Regions from separate parts of the Paenibacillus sp. MER 180 genome, predicted to be linked through region 1. Evidence: riboswitches for the same ligand, from Rfam matches in the RefSeq annotation. Region 1 holds a riboswitch; each other region holds the start of a gene.
What was found. A riboswitch is a leader RNA that binds a small molecule or an ion and turns the genes downstream of it on or off. The one in region 1 is predicted to bind cyclic di-AMP.
Positions count from the first base shown of each region.

Region 2: it holds a riboswitch for cyclic di-AMP, as region 1 does, so the genes downstream of both, M3661_RS11720 (3D domain-containing protein) here and M3661_RS10465 (CAP domain-containing protein) in region 1, are expected to answer to the same signal.
Region 3: it holds a riboswitch for cyclic di-AMP, as region 1 does, so the genes downstream of both, M3661_RS17810 (TrkH family potassium uptake protein) here and M3661_RS10465 (CAP domain-containing protein) in region 1, are expected to answer to the same signal.
Region 4: it holds a riboswitch for cyclic di-AMP, as region 1 does, so the genes downstream of both, M3661_RS18115 (hypothetical protein) here and M3661_RS10465 (CAP domain-containing protein) in region 1, are expected to answer to the same signal.

Region 1 is NZ_JAMAVT010000005.1:240,126-243,244, reverse strand. Features, by position in the region: gene dhaK (dihydroxyacetone kinase subunit DhaK) at 1-1,466, shown strand, start outside; cyclic di-AMP (ydaO/yuaA leader) riboswitch at 1,638-1,767, shown strand; gene M3661_RS10465 (CAP domain-containing protein) at 1,774-2,661, shown strand; gene M3661_RS10460 (DUF2785 domain-containing protein) at 2,782-3,119, opposite strand, start outside.
Region 2 is NZ_JAMAVT010000006.1:64,763-67,881, forward strand. Features, by position in the region: gene M3661_RS11710 (amino acid ABC transporter permease) at 6-662, shown strand; gene M3661_RS11715 (amino acid ABC transporter ATP-binding protein) at 655-1,377, shown strand; cyclic di-AMP (ydaO/yuaA leader) riboswitch at 1,637-1,805, shown strand; gene M3661_RS11720 (3D domain-containing protein) at 1,815-2,525, shown strand; gene M3661_RS11725 (polysaccharide deacetylase family protein) at 2,611-3,119, opposite strand, start outside.
Region 3 is NZ_JAMAVT010000010.1:148,547-151,665, forward strand. Features, by position in the region: gene M3661_RS17805 (CPBP family intramembrane glutamic endopeptidase) at 1-906, opposite strand, end outside; cyclic di-AMP (ydaO/yuaA leader) riboswitch at 1,155-1,313, shown strand; gene M3661_RS17810 (TrkH family potassium uptake protein) at 1,373-2,731, shown strand; gene M3661_RS17815 (potassium channel family protein) at 2,771-3,119, shown strand, end outside.
Region 4 is NZ_JAMAVT010000010.1:218,758-221,876, forward strand. Features, by position in the region: gene M3661_RS18100 (hypothetical protein) at 1-12, shown strand, start outside; gene M3661_RS18105 (hypothetical protein) at 5-304, shown strand; gene M3661_RS18110 (hypothetical protein) at 498-890, opposite strand; cyclic di-AMP (ydaO/yuaA leader) riboswitch at 1,267-1,456, shown strand; gene M3661_RS18115 (hypothetical protein) at 1,527-1,934, shown strand; cyclic di-AMP (ydaO/yuaA leader) riboswitch at 1,949-2,126, shown strand; gene kdpF (K(+)-transporting ATPase subunit F) at 2,430-2,507, shown strand; gene kdpA (potassium-transporting ATPase subunit KdpA) at 2,562-3,119, shown strand, end outside.

The sequences.
Region 1 (3,119 bases):
TGCTCATAATTAAGAACTACAGTGGCGACATTATGAACTTCAAAAATGCGTCGCATCTAGCCACAGAAGACGGAATTCAGGTCGATTATGTCAAAGTGGACGACGATATAGCTGTAGAGGACAGTCTATACACGGTTGGCCGCAGAGGTGTTGCAGGGACAGTGCTCGTTCATAAGATTGCAGGTGCGGCCGCTGAAGAGGGCTTGGAGCTTGCAGAAGTGAAGGCGATTGCCCAGCACGCGATCGACAACACAAGAAGTATTGGATTCGCGCTTACCTCATGCACAGTTCCAGCGAAAGGAACACCAACGTTCCAGTTGAATGACGATGAGATCGAATATGGCGTAGGAATTCATGGGGAGCCTGGTATTCGCCGAGAGAAGATCGCTTCTGCTAACGAACTGGCGAAGAAAATGGTTGCGGATTTGTTCCGTGACATGAAGATTACAGCAGGCTCGGAGCAGGAGCTAGCCGTGCTGATTAACGGATTTGGCGGATCCCCGCTGCAAGAATTGTACTTGCTGGCGAACGCCGTAGTTCGGGAGATTCATGCACAACAAATTACTCTTGTCAAAGTATTCGTAGGCAACTACATGACAAGTATCGATATGGCTGGCGCGTCGGTGTCGGTTATCCGCTTGGATGAACAGCTTAAGCATTACCTCGAAGCAAGCTGCAATACACCGGCGTTGCAGGTGAGTGGTTCATTTGAACCAATCCATCCTGAGGAGATGTCCGAAGCAGGAACTGCGAGCCAAGAGGTATCTTTCACAGTAGAGACGGACGAGTCCTTCTCGAAGGTCGAACATAATGTGTTCACGGTTAATAACCTGATCTATCTAACAGACAAGATGAGTGAAATCATCATTGAAAATGAGGTTCCATTCTGCGATTTGGATTCACATGCAGGTGATGGCGACTTCGGTATGAGTGTGGCGAAGGGCTTTAAGCAATTGAAAAGAGAATGGCATGACATCATTGCACATCATTCAGACAACTTGGGCAACTTCCTCCATGCTTGCTCATTAGTTATTATGGAGCATTGCGGCGGCGCTTCCGGCCCAATCTGGGGTTCAGCATTCCGTGCAGCCAGCAAGTTCGCGGGCGAACGCGTAGAATTGTCCGTTTCTGAATTTGCACAAATGATGCAAGCCGTTGTTAAAGGCATTCAAGACACGGGCGAGCGCTCCTTCGGAAGAGGAGCTGTAGTTGGGGATAAGACACTTGTCGATGCACTGGCACCATTTGCAGATGCGTGGGTGCAAAGTGCGGCTGAGGGCGATGACGTGAAGACTGCTTCTGTGAAAGCGGCAGAGGCTGCTGTTCAAGGTGCAAAGTATACAGAGACAATTGTAGCTCGTATGGGAAGAGCGGGGACGGTTGGCGAACGGAGTCTTGGCTATCCTGATGCTGGTGCCTATGCGCTTGGTGTGATTTTCACAGCGTTGTCCCAAGTGATCAAGTAAGAAGCGAGCGGATTAGGAATAGATCAATTTCCGACCAAATGGAATACTAGAAAAGTAGAACCGGAGTGCAGTCTAGCATACTCCGGTTCTTTTTGTTTGGAAGATATTATAATTAATTACAATATATTTGAAATGATCTCCTGTATTATCCGTGTTAGGATCGGAAACGTACCACAAAACAAGCCGAAGCTCATCAGAGCGCGGGGGAACCGATTCATTGGGGTGAAGTCGTGTAGCGACAGGGGAGTCCACTTTAACCCGAACCCGACAGCTAACCTCGCAGGCTGCAAAGGGAGAGATGTACAGGATGAAGAAGACATTTAAGAAAGTTGTAATTACAAGTGCGATTGCATTGGCACCGGTTATGGCGGTAAACTCTGCTATGGCAGCACCCGTTAGCCCAGTGCAACAGCCGAATCCGATGATGAACTCGAATTGTTCAAACCTGGGTATGAATATGGATCTCAATAGTATCTTCCAAGATAACTCGGAATTGAAGCAAATCTTGTCCAAATGGATGGAAGCCATTCAAAAAGAAATTGGGAACAAGCCAATCGTTCCGCCTCCAGTTCAAAAACCAGAGGTGGACAAGCCGGTAGTAAATAAACCTGAGGTTGAAAAGCCAGAAGCAAACAAACCTGAAGTTGAGAAACCTGAGGTAGAGAAGCCAGAAATCGAGAAACCTGAAGTTGAAAAGCCTGAGGTTAACAAACCAGAAGTAAACAAACCAGAAGTAAACAAACCAGAAGTAAACAAACCAGAAGCTGAAAAACCAGTAACACCTGGTGAAAATAAACCAACTGCGCCACAAGACAACAACAATGCGAACAGTGACTTCGCTAGCCAAGTTATCGATTTGGTGAACCAAGAACGTGCGAATGCTGGTTTGCAGCCATTGAAATCCGATGCACAATTGAACAAAGTTGCGATGATCAAGGCGAAAGATATGAATGATAACAACTACTTTGACCATCAATCTCCAACACTTGGCTCCCCATTCGATCTGATGAGAGCACAAGGTGTCAATTTCAATACTGCTGGCGAGAACATTGCCAAAGGCCAACGTAATCCGCAAGAAGTAATGAACGCATGGATGAACAGCGATGGACACCGTAAGAACATCCTGAACTCCAGCTTCACTTCCATCGGTGTTGCATACTACAATGGCGTGTGGGTACAATCATTCACAGGCTAACGAGTTAAGTATGTAGATATCACATCAAGAACCTGCAGGTAAGTGCAGGTTCTTTTTTTTGTATTTAATCAGGCGCTCTACAAGAGAATAACGAGGAAATTAACAGAAATGAAGCTGATCTTATATGTCTCTGTTAAAGACCGGATTCAGTTTCTTTTCAATGTTATACCAATTGTGCCATTCTGTTGTTGGATCGATGAATTCTCTCATTGCTGCACGCATCCATACAGATCGAGCAAAATTTTTAACATTTATGCGTCTACAGCGATGAATCACTTTGTCTTCATTGGGCAGCTCAACCTGCATAAGCCACGCGCAATAGGACGTGAACGACAACTTATTAAGCTCAAGCATTGACACGACGGCTGTCGCCATGCGTTCATCTTCCTCTGTTCGCAAGATATGATTCGCATGAAGAAGCATGTGCTCAATGGCACTGAGAAGCTTCTTGCATTCCT
Region 2 (3,119 bases), on a different contig from region 1:
TTGTCATGTTCGATTGGTTCGACATGTTATGGACGAATAAATTAGGATTTGTATCCGGTGCTGGCATAACCGTACTGCTATCCGCGATATCCGTTCTGTTCGGATTACTATTGGGAGTGGCCATTGTCTTGATGCGGATGTCTAAAATAAAGCCGCTTAAATGGTTTGCTGTCACCTATATCGAGGTGTTCCGTGGAACACCTCTGCTTGTACAATTATTCATTATTCATTATGGACTTGCAGAGTATGGCGTAGAATTCAGTGCACTAACATCTGGAGCGATTGCTCTATCCTTAAATAGTGGTGCGTATTTGGCTGAAATCTTCCGTGCCGGCATACAATCGATCGACCACGGTCAATTGGAAGCAGCTCGTTCTCTCGGGATGTCAAAACCAATGGGGATGCGCTTGATCGTACTTCCACAAGCGTTCCGCAATGTTATTCCGGCGATCGGCAACGAATTTATTACGATTATTAAGGAGACTTCAATTGTCAGCACCATCGGGATTGCAGACTTGATGTTTGAGACAAATATCGTTCGTGCCAAAATTTATTCAGCGATGGGACCACTGATTGGAGCAGCGTGTATCTATCTCATTCTAACCTTCACTTTATCGAAAGTGGTGGCACGTTTGGAAAGGAAGTTGAGCGAGCATGATTAAAATTCAAAATTTGCATAAATCGTATGATAAATTGGAGATTTTAAAAGGGGTAAATGTCTCTATTGATCGCGGTGAAGTGGTTGTAGTCATAGGCCCTAGCGGATCCGGAAAGAGTACTCTCCTTCGTTGCATTAATTTGCTGGAAACTCCGACACAAGGGGATATCCGATTCGAGGATCAGTGCATCACTGACAAGTCGCACAACATCAACAAAACACGTGAAAAAATGGGGATGGTATTCCAATCATTCAACCTATTTCCCCATATGACCGTGCTGCAAAATATTACCCTTGCTCCAATAAAGGTGAAACATGTGCCAGAGGCTGAAGCAAATAAACTAGCAATGGAGCTGCTTGGCAAGGTTGGATTGGCGGATAAGGCCAAGGCATTCCCTAGACAATTGTCCGGTGGACAGAAGCAGCGTATCGCGATTGCGCGAGCACTTGCTATGCAGCCGCATGTGATGCTGTTCGATGAGCCGACATCAGCGCTTGATCCAGAGATGGTCGGCGAAGTGCTTGAGGTCATGAAATCACTCGCCGGAGAAGGAATGACGATGGTAATCGTAACTCATGAGATGAACTTCGCACGTGAAGTGGGCGATCGTATTTTGTTTATGGATGGCGGCAATGTTGTGGAGGAAGGTTCTCCAGACCAATTATTTAACCATCCTAAGCATGCTAGAACGCAGGATTTTCTAAGCAGAGTATTGTAAAGAGGTATTGTAAATATATAGGTGTTCGAATAGGCATCCTTAGGGGGTGCCTATTGTTGTTTGCTGTATTATGTAAGCGTTTTCGTTTACAAATCTGAAATATGTGCTATGATAGAAACAGAAAGATTACAAAAATGTCATCTCTGATTACAAATTTGTTATGAAATAAAAAAAGTTTGAAGCTTCAATCCATTGGGGGGCGCGGGTTCCAGAGACTTACCATCATATTCCTGCGCACAGGTTACAAAATTGTGATATGATGCAATCCGAGCCGAAACGACACACCCGTACGGGGGACTATTGACCGGTGTTCGATATTATGAGAACACCTTGGGGTGAATCGCTTATTCCGCAACTTGGAATGGCGTAGGGGAACTCCTTGACCCGAATCCGACAACTAACCCCGCAGGCTAATGCACAGGAGGAAAACAAAACATATGCGTAAAAGAATTACACTAACGATTACAGCAGCTTTACTTGGACTTGCGTCCATTCTTCAAATTTTGCCGGCACAGGCTGAGCCCTATACGGTAAAAGAAGGAGAAACGTTCTATTCAATTGCTAAGAATTACAACATGAGTGTTGAATCCGTATTGTCGGCAAACCCGACAATTAATCCGAAAAATCTGTATGGTGGACTCTCCATCGAACTTCCAAGCCCTGTTGTTCAAAAGTCGGTATTGGAAGGGATGCCAGTCAATAATGCTTTGGGTGTAGCAAAAAATGACGAACAGGCAGTCAAAACGGCTTCGAATAATCAGAAAGCAGCAGTACAACAAGCTGCTCCTAAAAATGTAGTTCAATTGTCCTCTGGACGTACAGCGACATACAAGAAAACGATAAGCATGCGTGCAACAGCCTATACCGCTCATCCGAGTGAAAACGGCAAATGGGGCGCAGTAGATGCTTTGGGTAATGCATTGAAACTAGGTACAGTTGCGGTCGATCCAAAAGTGATTCCGCTTGGTACGAAATTGTATATTACGGGATATGATTTCAAACACTTGCCGACAGGCGGTATGGTTGCTGTAGCTACGGATACAGGCGGTGCAATCAAGGGGAAAAAGGTTGACATATTTGTACCGGTAAGCAAGAAGACAGGCAACACATTCGGCGTGCAAGACGTTAAAGTATACGTGTTGAAATAATATCTACTATTATATATAGATGTAGATGAATACTTACAATAGCAATTGAACAACAAGCCTCGCCATTATGGCGGGGCTTGTTTTCTTATTCCTTCTTTTCCTTCTGATCTTGGAGCAGATCAGGCAGGGTGACGAATTCATATTTCCGCTCCCTTAACTGCTGAATAATCGATGGGAGTGCTTTCACGGTTCCATGCAGATACCCATTTTGTGTGCTTCCGCTGGCATGCTGCAATACGATGGAACCTGGGCGTACCCCACGCATCACATTTTGCAAAATACGTGAAGCGGTTAATCCACGCCAATCGTTTGTATCTACATCCCAATTGACGACCATGTATCCATTATCTCCTGCCCAGCGCAATTGCTCTTCGTTGATTTCTCCATATGGCGGACGGAAGTATCGAGGCTTATATCCGGTAGACTGCTCGATAATGCGTTCAGTATCCTTCACCTGGTGTTCAAAAGCTGGAAGCGTCAGCTTTGTCAGCAACGGATGATTGTACGAATGATTACCGATCACATGCCCCTCGCGCACCATCCGCTCGACGAGTCCTGGATAAGCCTTGGCACGAGAGCCAACGAGAAAGAAAG
Region 3 (3,119 bases), on a different contig from region 1:
AATTCCGCATGAGACGGTAGTAAGGGCGAACAATGTCTTCGATCCGAACTTCAGGCCATGGCGGTAGACGATGCAAGCGATCAGTGAACATGTACTTAGTAGGATCGTCATCCACATATAGCCGATATTGTAAATGGACGATGCAGTCTTCGTTTGATGCAGTTCTTCAGCTAGATAGCTGTTCGGGATAACCCAGTAGGGCTTCAGCATGACAATGCGATCTTGGGAGAAGACGGCCTTCACGTTCAATGCGGCTTCACCAAGTCGTGCTTCAGGCACGTTATACTCTACCGTGTCTAGCTCCGCCGATGATGCGATTAGTTTTAATTGGGCAGGATTCCATCCCATGTGCTTCAAGAGTGTATCAGCAAGCTTCTTGCGGTTCACTGAATCCAAGGCAGTCTCCGCATCTTCTGCTGACGCCATATCCACATGATTTCCCGTAACCCCGTTTATGTCGGAGGGGATAGGAGGCTTTTCCTCCCATTCGAATCCAATAATACGACCGCTTGTCATGTGAACGTCAATGCGCATGACACCGGATTTTCCAGCCCGATTCATATTCAATAATACCTGAAAAGTATCATAGGGACTGGATGGTTCCCATTTCTGAAATGAAGCGGTCAGCTTCTCCTTGCTCATGTAGCCGGAAACCGTTGATTGACTGCGATAAATGACGGTTGGAGCAGTATCTTCTTCAGGTGTAATTGAAATATGGAACTGTTTTAAGTCCTGTACAAATGTGAGTGCCTTTTGCGCTGCTTTCTCTTTGGTTAAGAGGGATTGGCTGGCTGCTGATTCCATCATGGCTTCTGTCTGCTGAAAGGGAATGAATACCTGAACAATGAGGAATAATAGAAATCCGGCCACAGAAGAAAGAAGAAGCGGCTTGGATACATAGGACATGTTGGAACCTCCATTCCATCACACATTTAGCGTATGGTTGCTTATTTGTTCATTTTATCCACTTCAACTTTGTAAAGTCCAGCAGAGAAAATGAAGAAACACCTAGCGAAAATGAGTGTTTTGAATACAATTGAAGAAAATGGGGGATTGTAAGCGCTATTTCTTCAAGTTTTTCGTCTTATTCTGGTTAATTTGTTCATTCCTTGACTTTGTATGCTGCAGGGGAAACGTATATAATCTCGTTATGAATTGCATACAAGCCGAGTTTCGTGAATGAACGAAAGCGGGGGACCCGATAAATGGGGTGAATATCGCAGTTGTGGATGCATAGAATCCACTTGCGATTAGGGCAGCCTGAACGTGCCCGAATCCGACAGCTAACCTCGTAGGCATGTACGTCAGGATACCAGCGATAGCATTGGATTTCCAGTGCTTTTTTTCGTGGGGAAAAAAAGAGGTGACTCCCGTGGAGGGAACAAAAAAGGCCATTCGATTCAATCTGACACCACCGCGAATTCTGGTTGTAGGGTTTGCAGCAATTGTATTATTGGGCGCATTTCTACTCATGCTTCCGATATCAAATGCGGATGGGATTCCGCTGCCATTCCTCGATGCATTGTTCACGTCAACGTCAGCAACTTGTGTGACGGGGCTCATTGTGGTGGATACGGGCACTCATTTTACCGTATTCGGGCAGGTGGTCATCATGCTGCTTATCCAAATTGGCGGGCTTGGATTCATGACAATGGCAACGCTGTTTGCATTAGCACTGAAGAAGAAGATATCGCTGAAGGAAAGGCTTATATTGCAAGAAGCGCTTAATCAGGGCAGCATGGAAGGCATCGTGCGCCTTATCCGTAAAGTGATCTTGTTTGCGGTATGTATCGAGGGGACGGCAGCTGTACTGTTCTCCGTGCGATGGGCATTTGATCTTCCGCTAGGCAAGGCCATTTATTTCGGTATCTTCCATGCTGTTTCTTTTTTCAATAACGCAGGCTTTGATTTATTCGGCTCTGTCAGTGGGCCGTTTTCGAGCTTAACCAGCTATGTCGGAGACCCTATTATTAACCTGGTATCGATGCTGCTTATTATCCTCGGCGGAATTGGATTTATCGTCTTGTCCGATTTGGTGGAATATAAGCGTACTCGCAAGTTGTCTCTGCATACGAAGATCGTGTTAACGATGACGGGATTGCTCATTGTAATCGGAACGGTCGTTATATTTATATTTGAATTTACCAATGCACGCACGTTAGGCAGTTTGAATGGTTGGGAGAAGTTCTGGGCATCCATGTTCCAATCTGTCAGCCCGCGTACCGCTGGAGCGAATACGATTGACATCGGAGCCATGCGCCAAGCCTCGCAATTTTTTATGGTTCTTTTGATGTTCATCGGGGCATCACCAGGATCCACTGGTGGTGGTATTAAGACGACGACGTTCGCCATTCTCATTGGAGCTGTATTTGCCATGATTCGCGGGAAAGAAGATATCGTCATTTACCGGTACCGACTCGCCAAGGATCGTATCTTCAAAGCAGTTACGCTAACGTTGCTGTCATTGTTCTTGGTCATTATCGTATCGATGATATTGTCGACAACAGAAGATCATAGCTTCCTGATGATATTATTTGATACAACATCGGCCTTCGGAACGGTAGGGTTATCAATGGGATTGACGGCGGATTTATCAGATATCGGAAAAGTGCTGCTGAGCCTGACGATGTTTGCAGGCCGTCTTGGTCCATTAACGTTGGCTTATGCGTTAGGCCCGAAAAATGAGCGGGAATTATACCGACACCCAGAAGGAAAAATAACGATAGGATAAGCAAGTTAGATTGTAACGGACGAAGGAGTATACAGGGATATGGAGTTGCAGCAGTTTGCAGTGATCGGGATGGGACGTTTCGGTTCGAGTCTCGCGAAGGAGCTAGTCAAGCTTGGACATCAGGTGCTAGGCATTGATAAAGATGAGGAAGTAATTGGGGATGTTATGGGTTTCGTAACCCATGCAGTTGTAGCGGACGCATCAGATGAAGAGGTGCTGCGCTCACTCGGCATACGTAACTTCGATTGCGCAATCGTAGCCATTGGTGACGATATTCAGACGAGCATTCTGGTCAGTATTCAGATGAAGGAACTTGGCGTGAAGAAGGTTGTCGCCAAAGCACTTTCTGAATTGCATGGACGTGTTCTGGAGCGGATTGGTGTGGATA
Region 4 (3,119 bases), on a different contig from region 1:
GCAAGTGAATAAGCTGAAGCGAGCACGGAGATCCCGGCGGCAAATAGGACAGCAGAAGTTGGTTAGCGGCATTGGATCAACGGGAAGCGTAAGGAAAGCGGGCAAGCAGGTTCCGCAACGGAAATCGCAACGCCGTCTTCAGGTTGTGAAGCAGCCCGATCGTCGGCGTACAACGAAGCAATTTGCCTCAACACATTCGACTCATCATCGCATTCAGCATCCTGCATATCAAGATGGATATCGGGTGGGGTATGCGAAAGGATATGAAGATGCACATCAACTGTCCTATGCCAATCAAGCATAACGAAGTGAACAGTCTGACACTTGCATGGGCAAGAGGAGGGCTGTTTTTTAATGGCTATCGAGTGATAGGATTCGAGCAAGAAGGAACTTGAACAAGTATCACGTTTGGGTAAACGGGGTAGAACGATGCGCAGTTGTATGCCTGCGCATCGTCAGAAACTTGATTTTCGTTTACAGCTCTCTATTAATTGGTTTCAAGGGGAGAGACATAGCTTCCTGCTTGAATGTGGCTCCAGTTGTATGACGTCAAGCGTGGTTCCGCCTACCAGAGGTAGATCGAGCCACATGCGCATAACGCTTACTCCCCATGCACGAGGAATGATCGTATCCCACATGATTCCACGCTGCTGCACTTCCCATTGGGAGATCGCCTTGTGAGCTCGTAGACGGGTGCTGCCGCTATAGTTGTGTTCCGTACTGTCGAGTAGCTGTTCACGCGGTTGAAGTCGAATATAAACAAGGTCGGAAGCAAGATGAACATCCATCTCTTCTGGTTGAACGATTCTGTCTCCATGCTGCTCGTTCCATTTTCCCCAGTGTTCAGATAGCTTGTGACTTAGTAATTGTGCAAGTTCTAGGTCTTGCATATCGTGCCTCCTCTCGATGAGATGCAATATCTGCCGTGCAGATCGAAATCGATTGCAAGCAGCGTCTCAGTTGTTGTGCGTATCCTACCTTTTGGAATAGAGATTGTAAATAGAATCCAATCCAGGAAATCCAAACAAATGGTCAAACAAAGCGTTTACATACAGGTATTTATTTAAATTTCTTTGTTTTTCTCATGAAATCATCGCCGCATAAGCAAAGTTGAGAAATTGCGAGGTAATGATGCTGTAATGAGAGATAAGATGGGATTAGTTGATCACAATTGCCCGGAAATGGAGAAATTATGGTTTTCATTTCATTTACAGCAGGAGGGGGAAAGGCGTAAGATTCAGTTCAGCAACAACAACGTTATCCGTTGCGTCTCAATCGCTGAATTCCGCAGGAAGCGGAAGCGGGGGAACCAATAAAGCGAATGGAGCTGAGTGGACAGTCAGCAGCCACCGTTCGCATGGGGTGAATCCGGCACAGGATTGCTGTCCTGGCTGGTAGGGCGACTCTTCGCGCCCGAATCCGTCAGCTAACCTCGTAAGCGTACGGGAGAGGCGCGCCTGATCATATGGCGACGCACCTCTTTCTTGCAAGTAGGGCTTCGGACAGATGAACAGGAGGAACTGGATATGTACGATGCGGACCGGGTCATTACAGTGTTCGCAGGCTGTGAGACGGGGATTGAATTCATACGTCAGTTGAAAGGAGCAGGATATTCGGTGGCGGGAATTGCCCATAATGGGCGATTGGCAAAGCGATTGGAAGGTATTGGCGTTCATTCCATATGCCCAATCAATACGACGGAGCCGAAGGCATGGGCCGTCCCTCATGTCCCGATTGGCCGAATCTATGTGTTTGAACAGAGCTTTGCGCTTTCCTGCCGGCTGCTTCAAATATGCCGGCAATGGACGACGGATCCGATCACAATCGTTACGAAGCGTCATCATCCGCAGTCGATCTACCGATTGCTTGGTGCAAATTACGTCATTTATACGCAATCGGATCAAGTTTCATTTTTACTATCAGATATCATCTAATTTATCCATATAGGCAATGCTCACCGCTGAATCCCATTCATGGGAACGGGGGAACCAACGTTAGTGCGCCAGCTGTACATCTGCAGTTCGCGCAAGGGGTGAATCCGGCACAGGAATCCGTTCCTGGCTGGTAGGGCGACTCTTCGCGCCCGAATCCGTCAGCTAACCTCGTAAGCGTCCAAGGAGGCAGCCTTTATTTCGTCGTGGAACATTACGCGCACGTTTATTTAACAATGCGTGAGTGAAGCCACACGGAAAGGGTCCCTCTTTCCGTGTGGCTTTTTGTGTTGCCTGCGCGTTCCTACTGAGCGAGAAGTCTTGGTAGGAGCGGGATCGCGGCAGCATTGCCTGGAGAGATAAGAACCTTATTCAGGAGGAGGAAGGGACTATGTTTGATGCAGTCATGATGATTCTTCTCGCACTGCTTGGACTAAGCGTAATGGGCATTCTCCATTGGTGCAAGGCGGAAGTGGATGAACGGGGTGATCGCTCATGATGATCGTGTTATTCACCTTGATTACGGCGCTGTTCATTTATTTGTTATATGCCTTAGTCAAGCCGGAACGATTTTAGTTTGGGCAGAGTGATTGATGATATTTGTACATTAGAGAAGGGTGGAACGGAACAATGAGTGCAATCGAATGGATCGCCATTGGAATTACCTTATTGCTTGCCTTGGCGATAGCGCGTCCGATCGGAATATATATGGCAGGGGTGTTTGATAATAGCGGAGCTCCAAGACCGCTGGATCTTGTATTTGGTCCGATAGATCGTTTTTTATTTAAGTGTTTCGGCATTAAGGATCAATCGCAAAGCTGGAAGGCATACGCCTTTACAGCAGTTGCCACGAACGTGCTAATGATTGTGGTGACGTATGCAATATTCCGCCTTCAAGGGGTATTGCCGCTGAATCCGAATGGCATTCCTGGCATGGAACCGGGAGTAGCATTCAATACGGCGATCAGCTTCATGGCGAATACGAACTTGCAGCACTATAGCGGTGAAAGTGGACTGTCTCCGCTGTCACAAATGACGGGCATTATTTTCTTGATGTTTACGTCACCTGCTACTGCGCTTGCGGCAGTAATGGCGATTATTCGCGGTTTGACTGGCAAGCCGCTCGGCAACTTCTTGGCAGATCTTGTGCGTTCGATTACGCGCATTTTCCTGCCTATTGCGATCGTT